2 regions of the Micromonospora sp. NPDC048170 genome follow, and region 1 is predicted to be linked to the other one. Evidence: riboswitches for the same ligand, from Rfam matches in the RefSeq annotation. Region 1 holds a riboswitch; the other holds the start of a gene.
The links. A riboswitch is a leader RNA that binds a small molecule or an ion and turns the genes downstream of it on or off. The one in region 1 is predicted to bind glycine.

Region 1 (3,408 bases):
CGAAGACCACGACTTCGAGCGTGGTGTTGCGGTCGTCGGCGACCGGGCCGTTGTCCGCCACCACGGAGTGGAAGTACGCGTCCTGGTTGCGCATGCTGGTGCAGGACCGGTCCAGCTCGGCCGAGGTCATCTGCTGGGCGCGGATGCGGATGGTGCTGCCGCAGGTGTAGGTGATCGGCAGGACCACGGCGGCCAGCCGCGCCTGGAGGTCGCAGGTGTCGTAGTAGGCGCAGTTTGCCTTGTCGTAGTAGTCGGTCATCTCCGCGACGCCGACCCAGAGGGCGGCGGTGGGGCCGGTGATCGCGCTCAGGTCGAGCAGGCCCCGGGCCAGCGGCCGTGCCTTCGGCCGCAACGCGGTGTGCTGGAGGAACCGGCCCAGTTCCCGGCCGGCGTTGGAGACCAGGTAGCCCCGCTCGGTGCCGAGCATCGCCCGTTTGCCGCTGGCGAAGCTGTACAGCGTGTCCAGCACGCTCGGGTCGGCGGTGACGGTGCTGACGAACTCGGGCACCTGGTGGCCCCGGAACAGCACGATGTAGACGTTGTTGACCGCGTTCAGCATCCACCACGACGAGTCGTACGAGCTGTTGTAGCCGGTCAGCAGCCGCTTCACCACGTACAGGTAACGGGCGTTCTCCTCGGCGCTGTCGATCAGCGTGACCGCCTCGGCCAGCACCTCGCCGTTGGCGTCGTTCACGTCGCCTGAGCGGCTGTTGGCGAAGAACGTGTCCAGGCCGGCGCGGATGGCGGTGCGCAGGGTGGGGCCGTACGAGCCCACCGTGGACGGGTAGTTCCATTGCACGTAGTAGCCGGCCCGCAGGTACAGCACGAGCTGGGCCGTACCCGTGCGGTTGGTGCCGTCGTAGGAGCCGGCGTCGTCCCGCAGCCCGTACGCCACGCTGGCCATCTGCGCCTCGCGGAACGCCTGGTAGGCGTCGCTTCCGGACAGGCTGAACAGGGTGTTCACGCAGTCGGTGGTGGACGCCTTGATCTGCTGTACCAGGGCGCTGCCGGTCCGGCTGGTGAAGTCACTCACGGCGCACGGGGCGGCGGCGGCCAGCCCGTGCGCCGACGGGGCACTGCGCGGCTTCGCGGCGTCGGGCTGGTCGTAGTCGCGGCGCAGCTCCTCGCGGGACGCGGGGAGCGGGGAGCGCTCACTCAGCGGCAGCGGGGCCCGCCGGACGTGCCCGTCGACGGCGCCGGAGCCGACGCCGGCGTCGGTCGGCGCGGTACCGGTCGGTCTCGCCGACGGCGCCGCGTTGGCGGTGGCGGAGGGGGCCAGCGGGCTCAGCCCCAGCGCCAGCACGAGTGCGAGTGGCATGGCGGCCCAGAGGCCTCGATTTCGTGACTTCCTGGTTTTCACGGTTCGCCTCCTGGCGTTCGTGCTCCGGCTCGGGTCGCCGGAGAGTGGGGGTGGGGGTGGTCGTCCACCGGTCGGTGGCCGGGGGTGACCGAGACGGATCTCCGCAGGGTGAGGCACGGATTGACGGACGCTCCCCTCCTCTTCGGAGGGCCCTACGGGAGAGGTCTCCTTCGATCGAGGTCGGGCATTGTCCCGTAGGTGGCCAGTACAATGGCACACATCACACATCGTGTAAAGGATTGTTCACTATCTATATACGTGACGTTATGGTTACGCTCCGTTGTCGTTGACACCCGCTCGGCCGGTCGCCTAGGGTCTGCGGGCAACCGACAAGTACATAGACGCCGTTCGAATCCGCGCGGGAGAGACCCCGACCCGTCGGGGCGCCGAAGGAGCAAACTCCCAAGAAACTCTCAGGCCCCGTTACCGCTCGGATGAGGCGAACTCTGGAAAGCAGACGATCCGTCGTCTCACCCACGGTGCAAACCGCCAGCCGGCGGTGAAGCTCTCAGGTCCATGACAGAGCGGGAGGCAACCGACCGTACGACGCGACCGCGTCGGGACGAGGGAGGCCTCCATGCACCAGAGTCAGACGACCCTGCTCCACCCACCCCTGCACGCCGCGCACGCCGAACTCGGCGCCCGGTTCACCGGCTTCGCCGGCTGGTCGATGCCGCTGCGCTACGGCAGCGAGACCGCCGAGCACCGCGCGGTACGCGAACGCGCCGGCCTGTTCGACCTCAGCCACATGGGACAGCTCGAGGTGTCCGGGCCGCAGGCCCCGGCGGCGCTGGACCACGCGCTGGTCGGGCACCTGTCGGCGGTACCGGTGGGCCGCGCCCGCTACACCATGCTCTGCGACGAGACCGGCGGCGTGCTCGACGACCTGGTCGCCTACCGGCTCGCCGCCGACAGGTACCTGCTGGTGACGAACGCCGTCAACACCGGTACCGCGCTGGCCGAACTGCGCACCCGCTGCGCCGGACCCGGAACGACCGTCACCGACCACACCGCCGAGCGCGCCATCATCGCCGTGCAGGGTCCCCGCGCCGCCGACACGGTGGAGGCCCTCGTCGGCGCGGAGTCGACCCGCCTCGGGTACTACACCGCCGCCGAGCTGGACGTCGGCGGGCGGCCGGCGCTCGTCGCCCGCACCGGATACACGGGCGAGGACGGCTTCGAGTTCTTCGTCCGGGCCGGGGACGCGGTCGACACCTGGCGGGCGCTGCTCGCCGCCGGCGCCACGTACGGGCTGACACCGGCCGGGCTGGCCTGCCGGGACACGCTCCGCATCGAGGCCGGGATGCCGCTGTACGGCTTCGAACTGCACCGCGGCGTCACCCCCTTCGAGGCGGGCCTGGGGCGGGTGGTGGCCTTCGCCAAGCCGGGTGACTTCGTCGGCCGGGCCGCGCTGGCCGAACGCCGGGACGCGGGTGCCGCCACCGTCCTCGTCGGACTCGTCGGATCCGGGCGGCGCGTCCCACGCACCGGCCATCCGGTGGTCACGCTCGCCGGCGGCACCGCGGCGGAACCCGTCGGTGTGGTCACCAGCGGCGCGCTGTCACCGGTGCTGGGCCGGCCCGTCGCGATGGCCCGGGTCCACCCCGACGCGGTCGGGGCGCGGTCCCGACTGGGCGTCGTCATCCGAGGAGACACCGAGCCGGTGGAGATCGCCCGGCTGCCGTTCTACCGCCGTCCGCGCTGACGCGCGTCCCCAACCACGAGGAGTAATGGGCATGGATGTCCCTGCGCGCCTGCGCTACAGCACGAACCACGAGTGGATCGACACCACGACCGAGCCGGCGACGGTGGGCATCACCGCGTTCGCCGCCGCGGCGCTCGGCGACGTCATCTACGCCGAGCTGTCCGAGCCGGGTACCCACCTGGCCGCGGGTGAGGTCTGCGGCGAGGTGGAGTCCACCAAGTCGGTGGCCGAGCTGTACCTGCCGGTGGGCGGCGAGATCGTCGCCACCAACGAGGCGGTCGTCGCCGACCCGGCCCTGATCGGCGCGGACCCGTACGGAGCGGGCTGGCTGTTGCGGGTACGC
Region 2 (3,408 bases), on a different contig from region 1:
GCGTACCTGTCGGAGCAGTCCGAGCAGTTGCGGGCCGACGCGGCGGCGGCCGGGGCGGTAGGTGCGCAGTTGCGCGCCGTGCTCGGCGAGTAGCGGGGTCGGGGGTCAGCGCCGGTCGGCGGCGGCCCGGTCGACGGTGTTCCTTGCGGGCGGCGCCCGGCGGCGAAGAGGACCGCGTCGGCGCCGTGCAGGTGGTCGGCGAGTTCGTCGACGCCGACGTGTTCGAGGTCTGGGGGAGGGCTTCGGGACGCCGGCCGGTCGGTGTTCGCCGTCGGGTGGATGCCTGAGGCAGCATGGACGGGTGACGGAGACGGTCGACGCGTTGGCCGGCCTGGTGGCCGGCGGTGGTGTCGTGGTGTTGAGCGGGGCGGGCCTGTCCACCGAGTCGGGCATCCCGGACTACCGGGGGCCCAGTGGCGTGGCGCGGCGGCACACCCCCATGACGTACCAGGTGTTCACGCGCGACGCGCAGGCGCGGCGGCGCTACTGGGCGCGCAGCCACCTGGGGTGGCGGGTGATCGCGCGGGCGGCCCCGAACGAGGGGCACCGGGCGGTGGCGCGGCTGCAACAGGGTGGGCTGGTCGACGGGATCATCACGCAGAACGTGGACGGGCTGCACACCGTCGCGGGCAGCACCGGGGTGGTGGAGTTGCACGGGCGTCTCGACGAGGTGGTGTGCCTGGGCTGCGGTAACCAGACGTCACGGGAGGAGTTGGACCGGCGGCTGCGGGAGGCGAACCCGACCTTCGACGCGCGGGTCGCGGCGGTCAACCCGGACGGTGACGTGGATCTCGCCGACGACGAGGTGGCCCGGTTCCGTACGGTCGACTGCACGTTCTGCCGGGGCGGCATGCTGAAGCCGGACGTGGTGTTCTTCGGCGAGACGGTGCCGGCGCAGCGGGTGGCCCGCTGTTTCGGCCTGGTGGCGCGGGCGCGGCTGCTGCTGGTGCTGGGGTCGTCGTTGACGGTGCTGTCGGGTCGACGGTTCGTGCTGCGTGCGGCGAAGCTGGGCATTCCGGTGGTGATCGTCAACCAGGGGCCGACCCGGGGGGACGGGTGTGCGGTGTTGACGGTCGACGCGCCGCTGGGCCGGCTGCTGCCGGCGCTGGCCGACCGGGTGGCGGGTGCGGCGGTCGGTGCGTGCGGCGGGCGGGGGTAGGACCTTCGGTGGGCAGGCCGGCGCTGGTAGCGTTGACCATGCCGGTAGTACCCACGTGGGAGAGACCGCCCAGCAGCATCTCGGGCGGCGCCGAAGGGGCAAATCCTCCCCGGAACCTCTCAGGCAAAAGGACCTCGTGGGCAGGCACTGTGGAGCGCCTCGCGGGCGCGACAGAGGGGGAGGCCGACCTGTCGACCTCGCCCCCCGGGAGCGCCGCCCATGACCACAGAGCAGTTCGCCGCCCGCCACATCGGCCCCGATCCGGACGACGAGCGCCGGATGCTGGAGGCTGTCGGCTACGGCTCGATCGAGGAGCTGATGGACGCGGCGATCCCCGAGGTGATCCGCTGGCACGGCACCCTGGATCTGCCGGAGCCGGCCAGCGAGCACGACGCCCTCGCCGAGCTGCGGGCCCTGGCGGCCCGTAACACCGTCGCGGTGTCCATGATCGGTCTGGGCTACCACGGCACGCACACTCCGCCGGTGATCCGCCGTAACGTGCTGGAGGACCCGGCCTGGTACACGGCGTACACGCCGTACCAGCCGGAGATCAGCCAGGGGCGGCTGGAGGCGTTGCTGAACTTCCAGACGATGGTCACCGACCTGACCGGGCTGGCCACCGCGAACGCGTCGATGCTCGACGAGGGCACCGCCGCGGCCGAGGCGATGACCCTGGCGCGCCGCGCGTCGAAGAGCCGCAGCGCGGTGTACGTCGTCGACGCCGACACCCTGCCGCAGACCATCGCGGTGATCAGCAGCCGGGCGGAGCCGCTCGGTATCGACGTGCGGGTCGTCGACGTCGCGCGCGACGGGTTGCCGGCGGAGTTCTTCGGCCTGCACCTGCAGTACCCGGGGGCGTCCGGGGCGGTGCGTGAGCAGGCAGGCCTGGTGGAGGCGGCGCACGCCGTCGGGGCGCTGGTCACCGTCGCGGCGGACCTGCTGGCCCTGACGCTGCTGCGCCCGCCGGGGGAGATCGGCGCGGACATCGCCGCCGGCACCACCCAGCGCTTCGGCGTACCGATGGGCTTCGGTGGGCCGCACGCCGGCTACCTGGCGGTACGGGCGGGGCTGGAGCGGATGCTGCCCGGCCGGCTGGTCGGGGTGTCGCGCGACGCGGCCGGCAATCCGGCGTACCGGCTGGCGTTGCAGACCCGTGAGCAGCACATCCGGCGGGAGAAGGCGACCAGCAACATCTGCACCGCGCAGGTGCTGCTCGCCGTGATGGCGGGCATGTACGCCGTCTACCACGGCCCGGACGGGCTGCGGGAGATCGCCCGGCGTACCCATGACATGGCGGCGCGGTTGGCGGCGACGCTGCGGGGTGTGGACGGCGTCGAGGTGGTGCACGACGCGTTCTTCGACACCGTCCTGGTGCGGGTTCCCGGCGGCGCCGAGACGGTCGTCTCCGACGCCGCCGCCCGGGGCGTGAACCTGCGGCTGGTCGACGCCGACCATGTGGGGGTGTCCTGCGACGAGACGACCACTCCCGCCCACCTGCGGAAGGTGTTCGACGCGTTCGGGGCCACCGTCGGCGGGCGGCCGGTGGAGGTTGCGCCGGCGTGGTGGGACGCGCCGGTGGAGGGCGCGGTGCCGGCGGCGCTGACCCGCACGTCGGACTTCCTCACCCACGCGGTGTTCCGCACCCACCATTCCGAGACGGCGATGCTGCGCTATCTGCGGCGGTTGTCGGACTTCGACTACGCCCTGGACCGGGGCATGATCCCGCTCGGGTCGTGCACGATGAAGCTCAACGCCACCACCGAGATGGAGCCGGTGAGCTGGCCGGAGTTCGCGCACGTGCACCCGTTCGCGCCGGACGCGCAGACCACCGGCTACCGGCAGATGATCGCCCAGTTGGAGGGGTGGCTGGCGGAGGTGACCGGCTACGACGCGGTCAGCGTGCAGCCCAACGCCGGCTCGCAGGGCGAGTTGGCGGGCCTGCTGGCGATCCGCGCCTACCACCGGGACCGGGGCGAGGGGCACCGGGACGTGTGCCTGATCCCGTCGTCGGCGCACGGCACCAACGCGGCGAGCGCGGTGATGGCCGGGATGCGGGTCGTCGTGGTGGGCTGCGACGACGGGGGCAACGTCGACCTGGTGGACCTCGACGCGAAGATCGACAAGCACCGGGACGCCCTCGCGGCGATCATGGTGACGTATCCGTCGACGCACGGGGTGTACGAGACGGGCGTCGCGTCGCTGTGCGCGAAGGTCCACGACGCGGGCGGTCAGGTGTACGTCGACGGGGC

Region 2: another riboswitch for glycine. It lies ahead of gcvP (aminomethyl-transferring glycine dehydrogenase); the one in region 1 lies ahead of gcvT (glycine cleavage system aminomethyltransferase GcvT).

Annotation. Positions count from the first base shown of each region.
Region 1 is NZ_JBEZMR010000034.1:44,875-48,282, forward strand. It holds gene AB0D32_RS28530 (collagenase) at 1-1,318, opposite strand, end outside; glycine riboswitch at 1,710-1,799, shown strand; gene gcvT (glycine cleavage system aminomethyltransferase GcvT) at 1,938-3,065, shown strand; gene gcvH (glycine cleavage system protein GcvH) at 3,097-3,408, shown strand, end outside.
Region 2 is NZ_JBEZMR010000017.1:107,982-111,389, reverse strand. It holds gene AB0D32_RS21210 (hypothetical protein) at 1-93, shown strand, start outside; gene AB0D32_RS21205 (NAD-dependent protein deacetylase) at 302-1,159, shown strand; glycine riboswitch at 1,206-1,304, shown strand; gene gcvP (aminomethyl-transferring glycine dehydrogenase) at 1,379-3,408, shown strand, end outside.